One region of the Streptosporangium sp. NPDC020145 genome, then DNA from elsewhere that is predicted to be linked to it. Evidence: riboswitches for the same ligand, from Rfam matches in the RefSeq annotation. Region 1 holds a riboswitch; each other region holds the start of a gene.

Evidence for each region. Region 1 has a riboswitch for cobalamin ahead of metE (5-methyltetrahydropteroyltriglutamate--homocysteine S-methyltransferase). Riboswitches for the same ligand answer to the same signal wherever they lie in the genome.
Region 2: linked by a shared signal. The riboswitch ahead of cobN (cobaltochelatase subunit CobN) and the one ahead of metE (5-methyltetrahydropteroyltriglutamate--homocysteine S-methyltransferase) in region 1 are both predicted to bind cobalamin.
Region 3: linked by a shared signal. The riboswitch ahead of ABZ463_RS19025 (CbtB domain-containing protein) and the one ahead of metE (5-methyltetrahydropteroyltriglutamate--homocysteine S-methyltransferase) in region 1 are both predicted to bind cobalamin.
Region 4: linked by a shared signal. The riboswitch ahead of ABZ463_RS14535 (ABC transporter substrate-binding protein) and the one ahead of metE (5-methyltetrahydropteroyltriglutamate--homocysteine S-methyltransferase) in region 1 are both predicted to bind cobalamin.

The regions. Positions count from the first base shown of each region.
Region 1 covers NZ_JBEXZT010000001.1:145,366-151,182, forward strand. The annotation lists gene ABZ463_RS00610 (sigma-70 family RNA polymerase sigma factor) at 1-500, opposite strand, end outside; gene ABZ463_RS00615 (hypothetical protein) at 1,083-1,640, opposite strand; gene ABZ463_RS00620 (CBS domain-containing protein) at 1,787-2,221, shown strand; gene ABZ463_RS00625 (dsRBD fold-containing protein) at 2,289-2,546, opposite strand; gene ABZ463_RS00630 (hypothetical protein) at 2,994-3,422, opposite strand; cobalamin riboswitch at 3,809-3,984, shown strand; gene metE (5-methyltetrahydropteroyltriglutamate--homocysteine S-methyltransferase) at 4,131-5,817, shown strand, end outside.
Region 2 covers NZ_JBEXZT010000042.1:8,880-14,696, forward strand. The annotation lists gene cobN (cobaltochelatase subunit CobN) at 1-2,547, opposite strand, end outside; cobalamin riboswitch at 2,664-2,867, opposite strand; gene cobG (precorrin-3B synthase) at 2,879-4,186, shown strand; gene ABZ463_RS39000 (precorrin-8X methylmutase) at 4,183-4,809, shown strand; gene ABZ463_RS39005 (precorrin-2 C(20)-methyltransferase) at 4,806-5,817, shown strand, end outside.
Region 3 covers NZ_JBEXZT010000009.1:158,656-164,472, forward strand. The annotation lists gene ABZ463_RS19015 (acyltransferase) at 1-661, shown strand, start outside; gene dop (depupylase/deamidase Dop) at 747-2,264, shown strand; cobalamin riboswitch at 2,343-2,542, shown strand; gene ABZ463_RS19025 (CbtB domain-containing protein) at 2,507-2,701, shown strand; gene ABZ463_RS19030 (CbtA family protein) at 2,718-3,458, shown strand; gene ABZ463_RS19035 (histidine phosphatase family protein) at 3,455-4,018, shown strand; gene ABZ463_RS19040 (putative cobaltochelatase) at 4,015-5,817, shown strand, end outside.
Region 4 covers NZ_JBEXZT010000006.1:241,160-246,976, reverse strand. The annotation lists gene ABZ463_RS14550 (hypothetical protein) at 1-1,040, opposite strand, end outside; gene ABZ463_RS14545 (ABC transporter ATP-binding protein) at 1,501-2,280, opposite strand; gene ABZ463_RS14540 (iron ABC transporter permease) at 2,280-3,191, opposite strand; gene ABZ463_RS14535 (ABC transporter substrate-binding protein) at 3,341-4,327, opposite strand; cobalamin riboswitch at 4,520-4,646, opposite strand; gene alaS (alanine--tRNA ligase) at 4,785-5,817, shown strand, end outside.

The sequences.
Region 1 (5,817 bases):
CCGGGAAGCCCGAGGGGCTGACGGCGTTCGGCCGCCGACTGCCAGTCCGTGAGGTCGGCGAGGAGCGGACGGCGGGCCGCGGACCGGAAGCGGTCGATGACGACCCGCCGGGCGATGGACAGCAGCCAGGTCCGGGCGGAGGAGCGGCCCGCGAAACGGGGCAGGGCGAGCAGGGCCCGTACGAAGGTCTCCTGCGTCAGGTCCTCCGCCGCGTGGGTTCCGGCCAGGTGGGCGACGAAGCGCAGTACGTCCGGGTAGACGGCGCGGGCGAAGGCCTCGACGGTGTCGGGCGCCCCCGCACGCGCGGCCAGCGCGAGCGCCGTCACCTGCTCGTCGGAGAGCCCGGAGAGCCCGGAGAGCCCGGAGAGCCCGGAGAGCCCGGGGGAACCGGAGATGACAGAAGGGCAGGAGGCGGCGGAGGGTTCGGATAAGCCGACAGAGGCGGGGGAGGCGGGGAGGTCCGCTGAGATCGAGGAGACGGCGGGTACGGCAGGAGGCATGGGGGTTCCTTCGACGCTGGTCGAGACGGAGCCGCGGGCGTCAGGGCGTGCTCGCCGGGCGGGCCGATCGACGGCTTAGGGGGATCCGGCCGGGTGAAAGGGCATGCCGGAGGCGGGGGCGGACGTGTCCGGGCACGGTGAAGTGCCCGGACACGTCCAGGCGCGACAGGGAGCACCCCGGACGCGGCCACGCCCGGCCACGGGGAGCGGGGACACGCCCGGGCACGACGCGCGGGGCGCCGTGCACCCGGCTGTGACGAGTGGGCCGGGCCGTGGACGGGCTCGGCGGCGGTGTCGGCTCCCCCCGGCTCCCCCTGGCTCCCCGCGGCTTCGGTGAGGGAAGCGGGGCCACCCGGTCACGGAGCCGGGGGGCACCTGGCCACGGAGGACCCGGGGAACGCGTCCGGCCCCGAAGGACGTCCGGTCCCGGAGGGCCCGGGGAAGCGCCCGATCACGAAGGGCCGGCGAGGACACCCGATCGCGAAGGAGCGGGGAGCGCGCCGGTCATGAGAGGGCGGGAGAACCTCCGGTCGGGGGAGGACTCCGGTCGTGACAGGGGGGAAGGCCCGGGGCCGTGGGGGCTCAGCCGGTGGGGGCGGGCAGGGGTGGGCCGCGGCGCCGTAGCGCGGGAAGGACGTCCCGCCCGCCGTACGGCGTGGCCTCATGGGTGGTCACCGGCCGCCGGACGGGGGCGACCACCTCGGTGGGGACGGTGAGGAGCAGCCGGATCACCGGCAGGCGGCGGCCGTACAGGCGGATCATCAGCCACACCGCGCTCTCACCGCGGTACAGCCACCAGCCGGTGCCCAGCGCGACGGCCAGGTGGACCACGGTCATGCCGGAGGTGGGATGGCCGTGGTCGCCGAGGATCGTGGTGTGCGGCCCGTGCGCGGCCCGGCTGAACAGCTCGTGCAGCAGGAGCTGCACGCCACCGGTGGCCGTGAGCACCACCTCGGGGCCGCGTTCACGGCCGCCGAGCGGGTAGGCGACGCAGAAGGAGACGACGACGCCGAGAATCCCGAGGAACGGCGGGACGAGACCGCCTCCGGCCAGGGCGTGGCCGCCCGCGGAGACCACGGTGCACAGCGTCGCGAAGACGATGGCACGTGGCACGCGAAGCGCCGACGCCGCGAGGGTCACACCCGACATCCTGACATCCGGGTGGCCCGCCGAGAAGGCCGTGATCGTGGATCACAGCCTTTCTCTCCAGAATCGCCCCACTGAATCCGAATTTATCGGGCATAGGGCTATAGAGGCCCACAAACCTACCGTCAGGAGGGGTGACGATGACGAGAACGGAGACAGGCAGGACGGTCCGGGACCTGATGCACCCGGACGCGCGGTGCGTCGGTGAACACGACAGTCTGCGTACGGCCGCGCGGATGATGCGCGACCTGGATGTGGGCGCGCTGCCGGTCTGCGGGGACGACGACCGGCTCAAGGGGATCATCACCGACCGTGACATCGTGATCAAGTGCTGCGCAGAGGGCGGGAACCTCGACGAGACGACGGCGAGTGAGCTCGCCCAGGGGCTGATCTGGATCGACGTCGAAGGCAGCGTCGACGAGGCGCTGACCATGATGGAACGGCACCGGATCAAGCGTCTGCCCGTGATCGAGAACCACCGCATCGTCGGCATGATCAGTGAGGCCGACCTGGCCAAGGGCCTGCCCGACGACAAGCTCGCCGAGTTCGTCCACCAGGTCTACGGCCGGCGGTGAACCGGGGCCCGTCCGCCGGAGTCCGTGAGGGCGACGGCGGGCGGGCCGGTCCGTGCGCGGGGCCCCCTCACCACGAGGTAGGGCCGGTCAGCTGGGCGATGTCCGCCGAGGTGACGCTCATCAGCCTGCCGGACAGGTCGGCCAGCGCTCTGGCGGCGGCGAGCTCGTCGCCGATCTCGGCCACCGGATCGTCGGACGGGTTGCGGCGTGCCCGGCCGATCCCCGCCAGTTCCCCGGCACCCGCGATGGGCAGGACCGCCCTGGCGAAGGTCTCGTCGCCGTCCTCGGTGATGGAGACCCGGACGTCCCACTGCTTGGATCGCATGATCTGAACCCCCGTTCTTCGTGACGGTGGCGGCGCCCGCTCTCCGGGCGCGAAGCCGTCATCTCCATTGTCGGAGCCGTACGGCGTGACCATCAGGGACGAAGGTCCCGCCCTTGGGGGACGGGCTTCCCTAGGACCCGTTTTGCGGATCTTTCCGCCTGCCGCGGTCGCCCAGGCGGCGCCCCGCCGCGTTGTCGCCCCACCCCACGAAAACGCTCCGCGTTTGCCGCGGGGCCCGGGGAGAATCTGTCGCCCATAACTCCGTTATGAGCTCCTCCTCCGCCTCGCGGGGCATCCACCTGGACGATCCTCGCCACGGCGAAGATCCACAAAACAGGTCCTGGGCGGGGCGTCGTGCCCTTGGGAAAACGGGAAACGGGGCGATCCCGTTTCCCGTTTCCCGGCATTCGTTCTCCACGGGCCCGCGACGGGCCCGTCGTGAGTTCTCTAACGCGAGGTGGTGGAAACCGGCAGGCGGGACTCCTCCCGCTGTTCCTCGTGCCCCTCGCGCCGGGGGAGGGTCGCGGCGACGACCAATGTCCCGGCGATCAGGACGACGTTCTTGACGACGAACTCGCCCTCCATTGTGAGCATGAGCGGGTTTCCGTCCTTGAACGCGACACCCGGGTGGAGCACCAGGACCAGGAACGTGCCGACGAGGTGGAGCAGGAGCACGGGCAGGAACGGGCGCAGCCACCGGCCGGTGAACAGCGCCAGGGCCACCGCGACCTCGAACACGCCCAGGGCGGGCACCACGAACGACGCGGGCAGCGGCACGAAGGACAGGGTGTCGGCGACCAGGGCGCCGACCGGGCTGACGTTCGCCACCTTCAGCACGCCGAACCACAGGAACACCAGGCCGAGCGTCCCTCGCATGATGACCGGGAAACGCCGGTGGAGAATGGCGGCGACTCGCGACTTGACATCGGTTAGGGCGCTTGGTATACGCCCTTGATGGAGATGTGACCCTTTAGTCCGATACATGGTTAACTCCGATGGCTGGGGGGTTTGCCGGGTCTAATATAGCCTGCCCTTTTCTTTCGGAAATTGTAGGAAATGGGGTCTTAGGTCACGGTTGTTGAGTCGCCAAAGCGGGGGACGGAGACTTTCCCGCGACCCGCGAATTCCCCCGTACGGTTTCAGGCGGCCCGGGGCGATGGGAGAACGATCCCGCGAACCCGCCGGCGGGCCCGAATATGGTTGTCGCTCCGCCATCGGATGCGCGTAGGGTTGGGGACGCAGTCGGTTCGCCCTGCCCGCCAGGCAGACGCGTCGTAAGAGGGAACCCGGTGTGACTCCGGGACTGCCCCGCAGCGGTGAGTGGGAACGACCGCCGTCAAACGCACTGGATCCGGCAGATCGGGTCCGGGAAGCGACGGCCACTAGGTGTCAGGGCGAGACAACGGCCCGGACGTGCCCGCGAGTCCGAAGACCTGCCACTGCCCGCGTGCGACCACGCACGCGGTGACCTCGGTGACCTCGCGGGTGGGTCGGCGGCATGGGACGGGCCTGGTGCGCCCGCCTCTCCTTCGTCTCTCCCCTCGGGGCACCGGAGTCCTTTCGTGACTCGCGAAGGAGAGTTCCGTGACCGAGACTTCCTCCCCCACCGTGTACGGCTACCCCCGTCAGGGGCCGGACCGTGAGCTGAAGAAGGCGATCGAGGGCCACTGGGCGGGCCGGGTGACCGAGCGTGACCTGCTGGACGTCGCGGCCGGGCTGCGCGCAGGCAACTGGCGGCACCTGACGGAGGCGGGGGTGCGGGAGGTGCCGACCGGCGACTTCTCGCTGTACGACCACGTCCTCGACACCACCGTCATGGTCGGCGCCGTCCCCCCGCGTCACCGAGCCGTCGTGGAGACGGAAGGCCCCCTGGCGGGATACTTCGCCATGGCCCGGGGCACCCAGGAGGTCGCCCCGCTGGAGATGACCAAGTGGTTCGACACCAACTACCACTACCTGGTGCCGGAGCTGGGACCTGACACCGTCTTCGCCGCGGACCCGGCAAAACAGGTCGGCGAACTGCGCGAGGCCGTCGCGCTCGGGCACACCGCGCGCCCCGTGCTCGTCGGCCCCGTCACCTACCTGCTGCTGGCCAAGCCCGCCCCCGGCGCGGACCCGGCCTTCGAACCCATCGGCCTGCTCGACCGGCTGCTGCCCGTCTACGCCGAGGTGCTCGCCGCCCTGCGCGCGGCCGGTGCCGAGTGGGTGCAGCTCGACGAGCCCGCGCTGGCGCAGGACCGCGACCGGGCGGTGCTCGACGCCGCCGCCCACGCCTACCGTGAGCTCGGCGCCCTGACCGACCGGCCGAAGATCCTCGTCGCCGGTTACTTCGACCGGCTCGCAGACGCGCTGCCGGTCCTGGCCAGGGCGCCGATCGAGGGCCTGGGACTGGACTTCACCGGCCCGGCCGCGGCCAACCTGGAGGACCTGGCCCGCGCGGGCGGTCTGCCCGGCAAGCGCCTGATCGCCGGTGTCGTGGACGGCCGCAACGTGTGGATCAACGACCTGGGCGGGTCGCTGGCGACCCTGGCCACCCTGCTCGGCCTGGCCGGCCGGGTGGACGTCGCGCCCTCCTGCTCGCTGCTGCACGTCCCCGTCGACCTCGGGCTCGAACACGGCCTCGACCCGCGGGTCGGCCGCTGGCTCGCCTTCGCCAGGCAGAAGGTCGCCGAGGTCGTCACCCTGGCCACCGGGCTCAGCGAGGGAACCGGGGCCGTCGCCGGACGGCTGGCCGCCAACCGGGCCGACCTGGCCTCACGCGAGGCCTCCACGCTCACCCACGACCCCGGGGTCAGGGCCCGCGCCGCCGCGGTCACCCCCGCCGACACCCGCAGGCCCCAGCCGTACGGTGAGCGGGCGGCGGCCCAGCGCGCCCGCCTCGGCCTGCCGGAGCTGCCCACGACCACCATCGGCTCCTTCCCGCAGACCGGGCGGCTGCGGGCGGCCCGCGCCGACCTGCGCGCCGGGCGGATCGACCAGGACGCCTACGACGAGCTGATCGCCTCGGAGATCCGCTCGGTCCTGGTCTTCCAGGAGCGGGCGGGCATCGACGTCCTGGTGCACGGAGAGCCGGAACGCAACGACATGGTCCAGTACTTCGCCGAGCGGCTCAACGGCTACCTGGCCACCCAGCACGGCTGGGTGCAGTCGTACGGCACCCGCTACGTGCGCCCGCCGATCCTGGCCGGGGACGTCTCCCGCCCCAGGCCGATGACGCTGCGCTGGACGACCTACGCCCAGTCCCAGACGGGGCGCCCGGTCAAGGGCATGC
Region 2 (5,817 bases), on a different contig from region 1:
CGACAGGCCGACCGAGCGCGGCCAGTCGCCGTGCTCGGAGCGGTAGCGTTCGAGGAGCGATTCGGCCATCGCCTGCCCGGTCTCCCAGGCCAGCCTGCTCGGCACGGCCTTCGGGTCGACCGAGTAGAAGTTGCGGCCGGTCGGCAGCACGTTGACCAGCCCGCGCAGCGGCGACCCGCTCGGTCCCGCCGGGACGTAGCCGCCGTCGAGGGCGTGCAGGATCGCGCCGATCTCGTCCACGGTGCGCGCCAGCCTGGGGACGACCTCCTCGGCCGCGAACCGCAGGACACGCCCGACCTGCTCCCGGTCGCCGCCCGTCACGGACGCGGCGACCTCGGCCGTGGCGGCCGGGTCCCAGCCGCGTTCCTCCATCGCCTCGACCAGTGACCTGGCCTCGGCCTCCGCCTCGTCGACGCCCAGGCGCCCGGCGGTGCCGTCCTCACGCAGGCCGAGCGCCTCGCGCAGGCCGGGCAGCGCCATGCCGCCCGCCCACATCTGGCGGGCGCGCAGGATGGCCAGCACCAGGTCGACGCGGACGGCACCCTGCGGGGCCGCGCCGAGCACGTGCAGGCCGTCGCGGATCTGGACGTCCTTGACCTCGCACAGCCAGCCGTCCACGTGCAGCAGGAAGTCGTCGAACTCGGCGTCGTGCGGACGGTCCTCGATGCCGAGGTCGTGGTCGAGCCTGGCGGCCTGGATCAGCGTCCAGATCTGCGCCCGGATCGCGGGCAGTTTGGCCGGGTCCATCGCGGCGATGGAGGCGTGCTCGTCGAGGAGCTGTTCAAGCCTGGCCATGTCGCCGTAGGTGTCGGCGCGGGCCATCGGCGGGACGAGGTGGTCGACCAGCGTGGCGTGGGCGCGGCGCTTGGCCTGGGTGCCCTCGCCGGGGTCGTTGACCAGGAACGGGTAGATCAGCGGCAGGTCCCCGAGGGCGGCGTCGGGGCCGCAGGAGGCCGACAGGCCCGCCGACTTGCCGGGCAGCCACTCCAGGTTGCCGTGCTTGCCGACGTGCACCACGGCGTGCGCGCCGAAGCCGTCGGACAGCCAGCGGTAGGCGGCCAGGTAGTGGTGGCTGGGCGGCAGGTCGGGGTCGTGGTAGATGGCGATGGGGTTCTCGCCGAACCCCCGGGGCGGCTGCACCATGACGACGACGTTGCCCGCGCGCAGCGCGGCCAGCACGATCTCACCGTCCGGGTCGGCGGAGGTGTCGACGAACAGTTCACCGGGCGGGGGCCCCCAGTGCTCCTCGACCGAGGTCCGCAGGTCCTCGGGCAGCGTGGCGAACCACGCGGCGTAGCGGGAGGCCTTGATCCGCACCGGGTTGCCCGCGAGCCGTTCCTCGGTGAGCCAGTCGGGGTCCTGGCCTCCGGCGGCGATGAGGGCGTGGATCAGCGCGTCGCCGTCCTGCCCGGTGACGCCGGGCAGTTCGTCCTCGGCGCCGATGTCGTAGCCGTGCTCGCGCATCGCGGCAAGCAGCCGCACCAGGCTCGCCGGGGTGTCGAGGCCGACGGCGTTGCCGATCCTGGAGTGCTTGGTCGGGTAGGCCGACAGCATCAGCACGATCCGCCGCTCTGCGGGCGGGACGTGCCGCAGGACGGCGTGCCGTACGGCGATGCCCGCCACGCGGGAGGCCCGCTCGAGGTCGGCGACGTAGACGGTCAGGCCGTCCCCGTCGATCTCCTTGAAGGAGAACGGCACCGTGATGATCCGCCCGTCGAACTCGGGGATCGCCACCTGGGTCGCCGCGTCGAGCGGGGAGAGGCCGTCGTCGTTGGCCTCCCAGGCGGCCCTGCCGCCGGTCAGGCACAGGCCCTGCAGGATCGGCACGTCGAGTTCGGCGAGCGCGCCGACGTCCCAGGCCTCGTCGTCGCCGCCCGCGGACGCGGTGGCCGGGCGGGTGCCGCCCGCGGCCAGCACGGTCACCACCAGGGCGTCGACCGTGCCCAGGGTGTCGAGCAGGCCCTGCTCGGCGCTGCGCAGGGAGGCGCAGTAGACGGGCAGCGCGCGGGCGCCCGCGTCCTCGATCGCGGCGCAGAGCGTCTCGACGAAGGCGGTGTTGCCCGCGACGTGGTGGGCGCGGTAGTAGAGCACGCCGACGACCGGGCCCTCCTCACGGCGCGCCCGGCGTTCGAGCACGCCCCAGGCGGGCGTCGGGGCGGGCGGGGCGAAGCCGTGGCCGGTCAGCAGCAGCGTGTCCGACAGGAAGCGGCCCAGTTCGGCGAGGTTGGCGGCCCCGCCGTGGGCGAGGTAGGCGTGCGCCTCGGCGCACACCCCGCCGGGCACGGTCGACAGTTCCATCAGCTCGGCGTCCGGCGCCTGCTCGCCGCCGAGCACGACGACGGGCAGCGGCCCGGCGAGCAGGGCGTCCAGGCCCTCCTCCCAGGCGCGGCGCCCGCCGAGCAGCCGTACGACGACCAGGTCGGCGCCCTCGACGAGGGGAGGCAGGTCCCCCGCGGTGAGCCTGGCGGGATTGCCGAGCCGGTAGTCCGCGCCGCTGGCGCGGGCGCTGAGCAGGTCGGTGTCGGAGGTGGAGAGCAGGAGGATCATTCGCCACGCTCCCCGGCGGGGAGCGGCGCGGCCGTGAACGGCGGTGCGGGCTTGCGGCTGGGGAACGGCGAACAGCGCACAGGGCTTTCCTCCCTCGGGGTCCTCGCCCCGGGTCGTCGTCGGCTACGACGGCTGGAGTCTCCTGGCTCCCGGATCGATGCTCCCCCCGGCCTTCCCGCCCGTTGCCGGACCGTGGCTGGATGGGGTTCGCTCCCCGGTTACAGTGGCGGGACCGCGCCGGATTCACACCGGCTTCCTCCCTTTTGCCGTCGCCAACGATGAGACTACGGCAGCGAGGTCCCCGCAAGAAACTGGAGTTACCATCCTCAGCGTGTCAAAAGGTCACTTCTCCGGACGATCTCATCCCGACGCGTGCCCGGGGGCGCTCCAGGTGCATTCCGCGGCCGACGGCGGCCTGGCGCGCGTCAGGGTGCCCGGAGGGCGCCTGACGGCCCCGCAGCTGCGCGAGCTGGCCTCGGCCGCCAAGACCTGCGGCAACGGCGTCGTCGAGCTGACCTCCCGGGCGAACGTCCAGGTGCGCGGACTGGGCGCCGGGGACGCCTTCGCGGCCCGCATGGCACAGGCGGGGCTGCTGCCCTCGGCCACCCACGAACGGGTCCGCAACGTCCTGGCCTCACCGCTGAGCGGCCTCGACGGCCGGGGGATTCTCGACGTGGGACCGCTGACCCGTGAGCTCGACCTGCGCCTGTGCGGCACGCCCGCGCTCGCCGGCCTGCCGGGGCGGTTCCTGTTCGCGCTCGACGACGGCCGGGGCGACGTGGCCTGGCTCGGGGCGGACGCCGCGATCCTGCCGACCGGCCCCGGCGAGGTGGCGTTGCTGCTGGCCGAGGCCGACAGCGGCCTGCGGATGCCACCGGGATCGGCGGTCGCCGCGCTGCTGACCGCCGCCGAGGCGTTCCTGACCGAGCCCGGGGTGCGGGAGGGCCGTGTGTGGCGGATCGGCGAACTGCCCGGCTGCGCGGAGCGCGTCGCCGCCCGGGTCGCGGCCACCCTGGAGACGACTTCCGCCCCCGTACGGCGGGACCCCGTCCCGGCGCCCTCCCACGGGCCCGTCGGGACCGTCGAACAGCCCTCAGGCCTGAACACGCTCGGCGTCACGGCGCCGCTGGGGCGGCTGACCTCCGCCCAGGCCGCCCTGCTGGCCGGCCTGGCCGTCGAGGAGGTACGGCTGACGCCGTGGCGCGGCGTCGTCCTGCCCGGCCTGTCCCCGGCCGCTCTCTCCGGGGTCGCCGGGCGGCTCGTCGCCGCCGGGCTGGTCCTCGACCCGGCCTCGCCGTGGACGGGCGTGACGGCCTGCGCGGGGCGGCCCGGCTGCGCGAAGTCACTGGCCGACGTGCGGGCCGACGCCGCCCGCTGGATCGCGGCCGAGAGCGACCCGCCCTCGGCCGTCCCCGCCCGCCCCGGTACGCTCCCGGTGCACTGGGCGGGCTGCGAACGACGTTGCGGCCGCCCGCGAGGACGGGCCGTCGACGTGGTCGCGACCACGACCGGCTACCGGGTCCTCCTGGAGGACAGCGGCTTGGACAGCGGCTTGAACAGTGGCCCGGAAAGCGGCCTGAACTGCGCGGACATTGAGGAGACCACGGCCGCCGTGGCGGCTCTGAGAGGGGAAACGTGACCGACTACGTCCGGGACGGCGCGGAGATCTACCGGCGTTCCTTCGCCACCATCCGCGCCGAGAGCGACCTGGACGGCCTGCCGCCGGACGTCGCCCAGGTGGCGGTCCGCATGATCCACGCCTGCGGGATGGTGGACCTGGTCGCCGACCTCGGCTGGTCGCCGGGCGTGGTCGCCTCGGCCAGGGCGGCCCTGCGCGCGGGGGCGCCCGTGCTGTGCGACGCGATGATGGTCGCCTCGGGGGTGACCCGGCGCCGCCTGCCCGCGGGCAACGAGGTGCTCTGCACGCTGGGTGAGCCCGGCGTGCCCGAGCTGGCCGTACGGCTCGGCACCACCCGCAGCGCGGCCGCCCTCGAACTGTGGCGCGACCGTCTCGAAGGGGCGGTCGTCGCGATCGGCAACGCGCCGACCGCGCTGTTCAGGCTGCTGGAGATGGTCGAGGAGGGGGCGGGACGGCCCGCCGCCGTGCTCGGCGTGCCGGTGGGTTTCATCGGCGCCGCCGAGTCGAAGCAGGCGCTCGCCGGGCATCCGGCGGGTCTGGAGTACCTGGTCGTGCACGGGCGCCGGGGTGGGAGTGCGATGGCCGCCGCCGCGGTCAACGCGATCGCGAGTGAGGTCGAGTGAACGACACGTCAGCGGGACGGCTCAGGGGCGTCGGGCTCGGCCCGGGAGACCCGGAACTGGTGACCGTCAAGGCGGCCAGGCTCATCGGGGAGGCGGACGTCATCGCCTACCACAGCGCCCGCCACGGCAGGAGCATCGCCCGCTCGGTGGCGGCGCCGTACCTGCGGGAGGGGCAGATCGAGGAGGCGCTGATCTACCCGCTCACCACGGAGACCACCGACCACCCCGGCGGCTACCAGGGCGCCATCGACGACTTCTACGCCGACTGCGCGCTGCGGCTGGCCGCCCACCTGGACGCGGGCCGCGACGTGGTCGTGCTGTGCGAGGGCGACCCGCTCTTCTACGGCTCCTACATGCACATGCACAAGCGGCTGGCCCACCGCTACGTCACCGAGGTCGTGCCCGGGGTGACGTCGGTGAGCGGCGCCGCGGCCGTGCTCGGCAGGCCGCTGGTCGAGCGGGACGAGGTCCTGACGGTGCTTCCCGGCACGTTGCCCGCCGAGGTCATCGCCGAACGCCTGGCCGCGACCGACTCCGCGGCGATCCTCAAGCTCGGCCGTACCTTCACCAAGGTTCGCGACGCGCTGGCCGAGGCGGGCCGTCTCGACGAGGCGTGGTACGTGGAGCGCGCGACCACCGGCGCGCAGCGCCTGGCCCCGCTCGCCGAGGTGGACCCGGACAGCGTGCCGTACTTCTCGCTGGCGCTGGTGCCGAGCCCGGTCAACTCCGGCCTTCCCGGCACCCACGGTGAGAACCGGGCCCCGGAGCGCGTCCAGGGCGGCGAGGTCGTCGTGGTCGGGCTCGGGCCCGCCGGGCGGCCCTGGCTGACGCCGGAGGCTCAGGAGGCGCTGGCCGCCGCCGACGACCTCGTCGGGTACGGCCCCTACCTGGACCGCGTCCCGCCGAACCCGCGCCAGCGCCGTCACCCGACGGACAACCGGGTGGAGGCCGAACGGGCGGCGCACGCCCTCGAACTGGCCGCGGCCGGGGCGCGGGTCGCGGTGGTCT
Region 3 (5,817 bases), on a different contig from region 1:
CTGCCTGGTCTTCATGGGCGTGTGGCTGCTGGCGGCCGGGATCTTCACCGGCAACGAGAACGAGTGGGTACAGCTGATCGTGATGCCGAAGTACGCGGCGTACTTCGTCGGCGGCATGGCCTTCTTCCTCATGACCAAGCACGGCCCCAGGCCGGTGCTGTGGTGCGTGGCCGGGCTCAGCGGCGGACTGGCGGTCTACGCGGCCCTGGCCAGGGTCGAGGGCCGCATCGACGCGGTGGGCTACGCCGCGATGCCGGTGCCCGGCTGGACGGTCGTCGTGACCGTCGTGATCTTCTACGTGCTCATGGCGCTGGTGGCGCTGGGCGCCCTCGGCTGGCTGCGCTGGCGCGGGCTGGTCGTGCTCGGCGCGCTGACCTACCCCCTCTACCTGTTCCACTCGACGGTCGCCGCCGTGCTCGTGCCCGTCCTGCGCGACACGCTCGCGCCCTGGCTGACCGTCGCGGTCACCGTGCTGGTCACGCTGGTGCTGTCCTACCTGGTCCACCGGCTCGTCGAGCGGCCCATCCAGGAGTTCGTCAAGGCCAGGCGGCGGCGGGCGGCCGTACCACAGGGGAGGCACGGACGCGGTCCCGGCGGGGGAGCGGTTCCCGCTCCGGGGGCCCCGGGAGAAAACGCCTCAGAAAAGGCCTCTGTGCCATAACTGTCTGGTCACCGGGGATAGTGAAGGGTCTAGGGTCGGGGATATATACGGCGGAGTAGTCGTCCTGGATGAACAGAGGGTGCGCATGACGGTACGGCGGGTGATGGGCATCGAGACCGAATACGGCATCTCCGTGCCCGGACAGCCGGGGGCCAACGCGATGGTGACCTCCTCCCAGGTGGTGAACGCCTATCTGGCGGCCTCGGCGGCCAGGGCCAGGCGGGCACGCTGGGACTTCGAGGAGGAGAACCCTCTGCGCGACGCCCGGGGCTTCGACCTGTCCAGGGAGGTGGCCGACCAGAGCCAGCTCACGGACGAGGATCTGGGCCTGGCCAACGTGATCCTCACCAACGGGGCCCGGCTGTACGTGGATCACGCCCATCCCGAATACTCGACTCCCGAATGCACCAATCCACGAGCCGCGGTGATCTGGGACAAGGCGGGGGAGCGCGTCATGCACGACGCCGCGACGCGCGCCTCGGCCGTCCCCGCCAACGCTCCGATCCAGCTCTACAAGAACAACACCGACAACAAGGGCGCCTCCTACGGCTGCCACGAGAACTACCTGATGCGGCGCGCCACGCCGTTCGCCGACATCGTCAGGTATCTGACCCCGTTCTTCGTCTCCCGGCAGGTCGTCGTCGGTGCCGGCAGGGTCGGCATCGGCCAGGACTCCCGGGGCGAGGGCTTCCAGATCAGTCAGCGTGCCGACTTCTTCGAGGTCGAGGTCGGCCTGGAGACCACGCTCAAGCGGCCGATCATCAACACCAGGGACGAGCCGCACGCCGACCCGGAGAAGTACCGCAGGCTGCACGTCATCATCGGCGACGCCAACATGTCGGAGATCTCGACCTACCTGAAGCTGGGCTCGACCGCGCTGGTCCTCGCCATGATCGAGGACGGCTACTTCACCCGTGACCTCGCGGTCGACAACCCGGTCCAGGCGCTGCGCGCGGTCTCCCACGACCCCACGCTGAAGTACGAGATCGCGATGCGCGACGGCCGCAGGCTCACCGCGGTGCAGCTGCAGATGGAGTATCTGGAGCTGGCCCGCAAGTACGCCGAGGAGCGCAGCGGGAACGGCGTCGACGAGATCACCAAGGACGTCCTCGACCGCTGGGAGTCCGTCCTGACCCGTCTGGCCGAGGACCCGATGCAGCTGTCGCGGGAGCTCGACTGGGTGGCCAAGCTCGAACTGCTGGAGGGCTACCGTACCCGTGACGGCCTGGCCTGGTCCCACCCGCGGCTGCAGCTGGTGGACCTGCAGTACTCCGACATCCGCCCCGAGCGCGGCCTGTACAACCGGCTGGTCGCCCGGGGCAGGATGCAGCGCCTGGTGACCGAGGACGAGGTGCGGCGGGCCATCGAGGCGCCGCCGAGCGACACGCGGGCCTACTTCAGGGGTCGTTGCCTGAGCCAGTTCAGCGAGTCGGTCGCCGCCGCGTCCTGGGACTCGGTCATCTTCGACATCCCGGGCAGGGAGTCCCTGCAGCGCGTTCCGACCATGGAGCCGCTGCGCGGTACGAAGGCCCATGTCGGAGAGCTGTTCGACCGCTGTCGCACCGCCGCCGACCTGGTCACCGCTCTCACCGGCGATCAGTGACCTCCCGTGCGGGCGGGTGCTCCCGCCCGCACGGTTTATGGCTTTGTGTCCGCTATCGCATGGATTGACGGACGCTGTGAACCGGTATACATTCCGGGTGTTTTGTGGCGGTGCGAGGGAAATCCGGTGAGATTCCGGTGCGGTCGCGCCACTGTAACCGGCCCGAGAGGGTGGGGAGCCAGGTCACTCGGCCGCCACCGACCTACGAAAAGGGGCGCGTCAATCCCCTGAAGGAGGTGGCCGTGAGCCAGATCTCTGCTCCGCCGGTCAAGCCCATCCCGCTCGGTTCGCTCACCCGCTGGCTTCTCGCCGTACCGGTGCTGCTGCTCCTCGCCTACCTGGTCGCCTTCGACCAGGGCGCGATCTCGCAGGCCGGTAACTACCTGCACGAACTCATGCACGACGGGCGTCACCTGCTCGGTGTTCCCTGCCACTGAGCGCACCGAGCCACACGTGATCACCAAACTCATCGTCAGAGGCATGCTCGTCGGCCTTCTCGCAGGACTGCTCGCCGGAGTGTTCGCCTACACCGTGGGCGAACCCCGCGTCGAGCGGGCCATCGCGCTGGAGGAGGCCGCGGCGGCCTCCTCCGGCACCGGTGCCCACAGTCACGAGGCGGCCGAGCCCGCCCACTCCCACGGGGAGGAGGCGCCGGTCAGCAGGAACGGCCAGCGCTTCGGCCTCTTCCTCGCCTTGGCCCTGTACGGCCTGGCTCTCGGGGGCCTGTTCGCCCTCGTGTACGCGGGGGTGCGCGGCCGGGTCGGCCCGAGATCGGAACCGCTGCTGGCGGTCTCCCTCGCGGCGGCGGCGTTCGTCGCGATCGTCCTTATCCCTTTCGTGAAATATCCCGCCAACCCACCGGCCGTCGGTGACCCGGAGACGATCAACCAGCGCACGGTGCTCTACCTGGTCGCCGTCGCCATCGGCATCCTCTCCGTCGGCGCCGCGGCGGCCGCGCACCGCTACGTCTCCTCCGAGGAGGCGTGGCCGCGCTGGCTCGCGGGCGGTGCGGCGCTGCTGGTGCCGGTCGCGGCGGCCTGGATCCTGCTGCCCGGGATCGACGAGGTGCCCGAGGGGTTCCCCGCCGGTCTCCTGTGGGACTTCCGCCTGGCCTCCCTCGGGACACAGGCGGTGTTCTGGCTGGGCGTAGGAGCCCTGTTCGCCTTCGCCGCGCGCAGGCGCAGCCCGGCGTGACGGCCCCCTCGGGGGTCGCGCGCCTGCTGCTGGTCTGTCACGCCTCGACACGGGCGACGGCACGGGCGGCCTTTCCCGGAGACGAGCCGCTCGACGGGAACGGCCTGCGCCGCGCCCGGGCGCTGGCCCCGCGGATCGGTCCGGGCCGGGCCGTCCGCGGAGCCGAGCTGCGTTGCGCGCAGACGGCCGAGGCGCTCGGCCTGCGTGCCGGGCCGGAGCCGTCGCTCGCCGACTGCGACTACGGGCGCTGGCGCGGCATGACGCTGGCCGAGGTCGAGGCGGCCGATCCCGAAGGACTCGCGGCCTGGCTCACCGACCCGGCGGCGGCCCCCCACGGCGGGGAGCCGATCACCGGACTCGTCGGCCGGGTCGCGGCCTGGCTCGCGGTCCTCGGCCCGGGGCGGACGGTCGCCGTCACCCACGCTCCGGTGGTCAGGGCCGCGGTCGTGCACGCCCTCGGCGCCCCGGCCCATGCCTTCTGGCGCGTCGACGTCGCGCCCCTCGCCCTGGTGACGCTCACCGGGCGGGGCGGACGCTGGCGGCTGAGTTACCCCGTATGACGAGAGCCGAGGAGGCAGTCAAGGTGCGCGACCCGCGCTATCCCTTCACCGCGATCGTGGGGTCGGAGGACCTCAAGCTCGCCCTGATCCTGAACGCCGTCTCCCCCGGTGTCGGCGGAGTCCTGGTCAGAGGGGAGAAGGGCACGGCCAAGTCCACGATCGTGCGGGCGCTCGCGGCGCTGCTCCCGCCCGTCGAGGTGGTGCGTGGCTGCCGCTTCTCCTGTGACCCCGCCGCCCCGGACCCCGGCTGCCCGGACGGCCCGCACGAGGCCGCCCCCGGCACCGTACGGCCCGCCAGGCTCGTCGAGCTGCCGGTCGGCGCCTCAGAGGATCGCCTCGCGGGCTCACTCGACCTGGAACGGGCGCTCACCGAGGGGGTGAAGGCCTTCGAGCCCGGCCTGCTCGCCGACGCGCACCGGGGCGTCCTCTACGTCGACGAGGTCAACCTCCTGCACGACCACCTGGTGGACCTGCTGCTCGACGCCGCCGCGCTCGGCACCTGCTACGTCGAACGCGAGGGCGTCTCGGTACGGCACGCCGCCAGGTTCCTGCTGGTGGGGACCATGAACCCGGAGGAGGGGGAGCTACGTCCCCAGCTCCTCGACAGGTTCGGGCTGACCGTGGAGGTCAGGGCGTCGCGGGAGGTGTCCCAGCGGGCCGAGGTGGTCCGGCGGCGCCTGGCCTTCGAGGCCGACCCGGTCGCCTTCGCCGCCTCGTGGCAGGCGCGGGAACGGGAACTGGCCACGCGTGTCGCCGAAGCCAGGGCCAGGGTCGCCGAGGTCACCCTGCCGGACTCCGCGCTGCGGAGCATCGCCACGGTCTGCGCCGCCTTCGAGGTCGACGGCCTGCGGGCCGACCTGGTCACCGCGCGGGCGGCCATCGCGCACGCCGCGTGGCGGGGCGGGACGACCGTGACGGCCGAGGACGTCCGCGAGGCCGCCAGGCTCGCCCTCCCGCACCGCCGCCGCCGCGACCCCTTCGACGCGCCGGGCCTGGACGAGGCCAGGCTGGACGAACTCCTCGACCAGACGCCCGAGGACCCGGAGGAGCCGGACGACCCCGGTGACGGTCCGGAGGGCGGTCCCGGCGACGGTCCGGAGGGCGGTCCCGGAGGAGGCCCGGACAGCCCGGGGAGCGGCCCCGGTGGTTCCGGCGAGGACGTCCCGGGGACGGAGCCGGCCGAACCGGCGAGCCGGGAGGGCGTCCCCGCGCCCGCCGGGGGAGACGCCGCGACCGGGCGGACGGGAGACGACCGGGTCGCCGAGGCCGACCCCGCGAGGCGCGCCAGGCTGTTCACCGTGCCCGGTCTCGGCGCCGGGGCCCCGGGCCGCAGGTCCAGGGCCGCGACCCCGCTGGGCAGGGTGACCGGGGCCAGGGTCCCGGGGGGACGGCCCGCCTCCCTGCACCTGCGGGCGACCGTCGAGGCCGCCGCGCCGTACCAGGTGGGACGGGGCAGGAACGGGCCCGGCCTGCTGCTGCGGCGCGAGGACCTCAGGGAGGCCGCGCGCGAGGGCAGGGAGGGCAACCTGGTGCTGTTCGTCGTGGACGCCAGCGGATCCATGGCGGCCAGGCGGCGCATGAGCGCGGTCAAGGGCGCCGTGCTCGGCCTGCTTCTCGACGCCTACCAGCGCCGTGACAAGGTAGGCCTGGTCACCTTCCGGGGCGCCCGCGCCGACCTGGTGCTGCCGCCGACCTCCTCGGTCGAGGCAGGGGCCGCCCGGCTGCGCGAGCTGCCGACCGGCGGACGCACCCCGCTGGCGGCGGGGCTGCTGCGCGCGGCCGAGGTCCTGCGGGTCGAG
Region 4 (5,817 bases), on a different contig from region 1:
GTGCCGGGTACGGCGAGCACCATCTCGAACGTCACCGGGGCGCCGGGCAGTTCGGCGCGGATCTCCTCGATCGCGGCGCCGAACTCCCGCTTGGCCTCCATGGGGGTCGTGCGCGGGCTCAGCCGCAGGTCGACGAGCAGCCGGCACACGGCCGGGGTCACCGCGGCCCGGTACGGCCAGCCCCCCTCGATCGCGGCGACGACGCCCTGCGGGGCGACCGTCCCCTCGGTGTGCCGCTCGGCGTACCCGGCGAACCACCGCTCAAGCCGTACGGCCACCTCGCCCGCCCTGGCGACCGCGTTCTCGTACGGCAGGCGGTGCCGTGAGCCGGCGTAGGTGTGGACGCCGTGGACGACGACCTCGAACCAGGCCAGCCCGACCTCCTCCCAGGAGACCGTCCACCCCGGCTTGGCGATCACCGCGAAGTCCGCCCAGAACCCCTGTTCGAGCAGGTAGGAACAGCCGACCCCCTGCCCGACATTGCGCCGTCCGGCGCCGGGCGCCGCGTTGGCGGGCATGCCGCCCGACCCGAAGGCGACCAGCAGGTCCCCGGCCAGCGGCAGCCCGGCCCGGTGGACGGCCTCGGCGGCCATCAGCACGCAGGCGGCGTGCCCCTTCGGGTTGCCCGCGCCGAGCCCGGTCACCAGGTCGCCCTCGACGCGGGCGGCGGGGCGCATGTCGGGGCGCAGCGCGGGGCCGATCCACGGGACGTCCTCGTCCTCGCGGCCGGTGGTCAGCGTGTCGATCGGCGCGTACAGCATGAGGTCGGGGCCGCCGCCGTCGCCGCGCAACCGGCCCCACGCGTTGGCCTGCCGGTCGTCGAGCGGCTGGACGGCCGCCGTGACACCGGCGGCGGTCAGGGTGGCGGCGATGTGCTCGGCCAGGGGACGCTCGCCGCCGGTGGGGCTGGGGATGTCCACCAGGCCGCGCAACAGCTCCCGCAGCCGGTCACCGGTGACGTGCCGCCAGGCCGCGGCGACCAGGTCGTGCCGGTCCCCGTCGAGCCCGTCGAGTCCGGCGAGCCCGTCGGGCGCGTTCACCGGTTGATCCGGCGGACCTGGGTGTTGACCCGCCTGGCGAGCAGGCGCCACAGCGGCGGCAGCGCCGCGACGACGGCCGCGCAGACCAGCAGGACCAGCAGGGGACGTGGCATGGGGATCTCCTTGACTCGTCCCGCGTGGAGCCCCGGCGCGTGGCCGGGGGTCCCACGCGGGAGCCGTTTCCGCCCTGCCGAGATGATCCGCCGGCCGGAGGGGAACCGCCCATGGAAACGTCCCGCTCAGCGGGACGCCCACACGGAATCGGCGTACGGCGACGCCATGGTGGACCCCTTATCCCGAAATTGAAAGGCGGCGTCGTTCTCCGTACGGGCGCCCCTGTCACGTGGTGAGCTGTTCGAGGAAGGTGAGGGCGAAGAACGCCTCGACCTCCTCGCCACGCTGGCCGTCCCCGAGACCGTCGGCCACACCGTCTCACTGGGCTACTGAGGCGCGGAGCCCCTCACGGCGCGTCCCCCTCGGTGATCAGCGTCACCTGGGGGACCCCCGTCCTCGGATGCGCACCGACTTCGGCGTCCACCCGGTAGACGTCCCGCAGCAGCTCAGGCGTCAGCACCTCGCGCGGGGTCCCGAGCGCCACGATCGCGCCGCCGTCCATGACGCACAGGCGGTCGCAGAACGCGGCGGCCAGGTTGAGGTCGTGCAGTGCGATCACCGCGGTGATCCCGAGCCCGCGCACCAGGCGCAGCGCGTCGAGCTGGTGGCGCAGGTCGAGGTGGTTGGTCGGCTCGTCCAGCACCATCACCTCCGGCCGCTGCGCCAGCGCCCGGGCGATCAACACCCGCTGCCGCTCCCCGCCGGAGAGCCGGTCGAAGGGCGCGTGGGCCAGATCGGCCACGTCCAGCCGCTCCAGCGCCTCGGCGACGATCGCCCGGTCGGCGGGGGAGTCACCGTCGAAGGCCCGTTTGTGCGGGGTACGTCCCATGGACACCACGTCGTGGACGCTCAGCCCGAAGTCGCCGCCGCCATCCTGAAGCACCGCGGCCAGCCGGCGGGCCAGCCATCTGCCCGGCATCCGCCACACGTCGTGCCCGTCGAGGAGCACCTGCCCGGCGGTGGGGCGCAGCACCCGGTAGAGGGTCCTCAGCAGGGTCGACTTGCCCGCGCCGTTGGGCCCGGCCAGGCCGAGCACCTCACCGGGGGCCACCTCGAACGTCACCGCGCGCACCAGGTCCCTGCCGCCGATCCGCATCGAGACCTCCCGTACGGCCAGAGCGCCCATCAGGTCCTCCTGCGCATCAGCCACAGGAAGAACGGCCCGCCGACCAGCGCCGTGATGATCCCCACCGGGATCTCCTCGGGGGTGATCAGCGTCCTGGCGACCAGGTCGGCCGTGATGAGGAACGCCGCCCCGAGCAGCGCCGTGGCCGGAAGCGCCCGCCGGTGGTCGGCCCCGACGAGCAGCCGTACCACATGGGGCATGATCAGCCCGACGAACCCGATGGCCCCGCTGACCGCGACGACGGTGCCGATCACCATGGCCACCAGCACGAACAGCGCCGCCCTGAAGCGGTGCACGTCCAGCCCCAGGGAGGCGGCTGCCTCCTCCCCGGCCAGCAGCAGGTTCAGCGGGCGTGAGACGCCCAGCAGGACGACGGTGCCCGCCGTCACGGCCGCCGCGGGCACCCACACCGTCGTCCACGTCGTCCCGGCGACGCCGCCGAGCATCCAGCGGACGGCCGACTGGGCCCGGTGCGGGTCGTCGGAGGTCACCACCAGGAAGCTGGCCGCCGCCGAGAGCACCTCGGCCGTCGCCACCCCGGCCAGCACCAGCCGTACCGTGGTCATCCGCCCGCCGGACCGGGCCAGGAAATAGACCGTGACCAGCGCCGCCAGCGCCCCCGCGAACGCGGCGACCGGCAGTGAGAACGGTCCGAGGAAGGTCAGGCCGAACACCGTCACGCTCACCGCGCCCACACTGGCGCCGGAGGAGACGCCAAGCAGCATCGGATCGGCCAGCGGGTTGCGCACCAGCGCCTGCAACGCCATCCCGCAGACCGAAAGACCGGCGCCGATGACCCCGCCCAGGATCACCCGCGGCAGCCGTACGTCCATGACGACGGTCTCCCTGACCGGGGACCAGACCGGTTCGGCCAGCGCGGGGTGGAGGCGGTGCAGCAGGATGCCCCACACCTGTTCGGCGGGCAGGCTGATCGAACCGGCCGCGACCCCCGCCGTGACCGCCCCGCCGAGCAGCAGCGCGCACAGCGCGAGCGTCAGCGGGTACGGCAGGCCGGGGCGCCGGGTGACGGGCGTCGTCCGGGAGAGCCCGGTCAGGCCGCTCACTCGAACCGGTCGGGGTGGATCTGCCGGGCCAGCGACTCGACCGCCGACGGCGCCCGGACCCCGAGCACGACCGACGACAGCGGCAGCACCGCGAACCGCCTGTGCCTGATCGCCGGAACGTCGGCGAGCGCCGGGTTCGACAGCAGGAACCTCTTCTTGTCCTCGACCTTCTCCTCGCCGTAGTCGTAGACGACGATCCAGTCGGGCGCGCGCTCGGCGACCTGCTCGAACGACACGTCGGCCCACGTCTTGTCCACGTCGGTGAAGACGTTCCGCGCGCCCGCCAGCGTGATGATCTCGTCGCCGACGCCCTTGCCCCCGGCGGTGAAGGCGGTCTTGTCGCCGCTGTCGTAGACGAACAACCTGACCGGCTCGACGTCGGCGAGCCTCTCCCTCACCCGCGTCAGGGGCTCGTGCAGCCGGGTGATGAGCGCCTCGGCCCGTTCGCGCACGCCGAAGATCGTGGCGACGTTGCGGATCTCCCGGTCCATCAGGTCCATGTTCACCGGGCCTGACGGGCACTGCTCGACGTTGAGGTAGGTGTCGATCCCGGCCTTGCCCAGCGCGTCGCGGCCGCGGCCCTCCTTCTCGTCGAAGGCGCTGGAGAAACCGCCGTAGACGAAGTCGGGCTCCTCGGCCAGCAGCGCCTCGTAGGAGGGGTACTGCCTGGAGAGCACCTTCACCCCGTCGTAGGCGGCCTGGTACTCGGGCAGGACCTTGTCGTCGAGATATCCGGTGCCGGCCATCGACCCCTGCAGTCCCAGCGCCAGCATCACCTCGGTCGCGTGCTGGTTGAGCGAGACCGCCCGCCGCGGCGGGCGGTCGTAGGTCGTCCTGACGCCGCAGTCGTCGAGGGTGACCGGGAAGCCCGCGACGGCCCCGGCAGGGGCTTCAGCCGGGGCTCCGGAGGAGGCGCCGCAACCGGCCAGGAGCACGGCGCAGGACAGGGCGAGCAACAGGGACAGGGGACGTCTGACCGTCACGGACGGTTCCTCTCACGGGATCTGCACCATGGGACGGCCCTGCCGGAAGGTCACGGAACCGGCCAGGAGGTCGTCTCCGGGCACACGCCGGCGCGGAGGGCTCGTGCGGTCGTCGCCACGCGAGGTCATCCATCGGCCGACCCGCTCCTCTCCGGGGAGATCCGCCCCAGTTCGTCGAGGAGGCGACCGCGTGAGTCTCCTGGCTCTCGGGTCGATGCTCGCCCCCGTCTTCCCACCCCGCAGGGGGCGGTGACCTCGTGGGGGTCCGCTCGCCGATCACAGTGGCGGGACCGCGCCGGATTCGCACCGGCTTCCTCGTCCGCGCTCGCCTTCGCCGGTCATCATTGCACGAAGCCGTTGATGCGCTGAAGATGGCCTCCGGTTCCGGCGGCGGCTGTACGATGCCTTGTTGCAACAAATTTGCAATTGCAAAGTCTGGCGGTATTCGGGAGGGCAAGTGCGGACGGCGGAGGTCAAACGGCGGTTCCTTGAGCACTTCGCGGCGGCGGGGCACACCGTGGCCGCCAGCGCGCCGCTGCCCGCCGACGACCCGACGCTGCTGTTCGTCAACGCGGGCATGGTGCCGTTCAAGCCCTACCTCCTCGGGCAGCGGACACCGCCGTCCCCCCGGGCGGCCAGCGTGCAGAAGTGCATCCGCACCCTCGACATCGACGAGGTCGGCAAGACCACCAGGCACGGCACGTTCTTCCAGATGAGCGGCAACTTCTCCTTCGGTGACTACTTCAAGGAGGAGGCGATCAGGCTCGCCTGGGACCTGACGGTCAAGCCTCGGGCCGAGGGAGGCTACGGCCTCGACCCCGACCGGATCTGGGCCACCGTCTACCTGGACGACGACGAGGCCCACGCCCTGTGGCGGGACGTGATCGGCCTGCCGGAGGCCCGCATCGTACGGCGCGGCAAGGCCGACAACTTCTGGTCCATGGGCGTCCCCGGGCCGTGCGGGCCCTGCTCCGAGCTCTACTACGACCGTGGCCCGGCCTACGGGCGAGAGGGCGGGCCCGAGGTCGACGAGGACCGTTACCTCGAATTCTGGAACCTGGTCTTCATGCAGTACGAGAGGGGCGAGGGCGTCGGCAAGGAGGACTACCCGATCCTCGGCGAGCTGCCCTCCCGCAACATCGACACCGGCATGGGCCTGGAACGCATGGCGGCGCTGCTCCAGGGTGTCGACAACCTCTACGAGACCGACGAGACCCGGCCCGTCCTGGACGCCGCGGCGGCGCTGACCGGAACCAGGTACGGCGTGCGCTCCGGGCCGTCCGCGGCCGAGAGCCACCCCGACGACGTCCGGCTCCGGGTCGTCGCCGACCACGTCCGCACCGCGCTCATGCTGATCGGCGACGGCGTCACCCCCTCCAACGAGGGACGTGGCTACGTGTTGCGCCGGATCCTGCGCCGGGCGATCCGCGCCGTCCGGCTGCTCGGTTACGAGGACCCGGTCCTGCCCGAACTGCTGCCGGTGGCCCGCG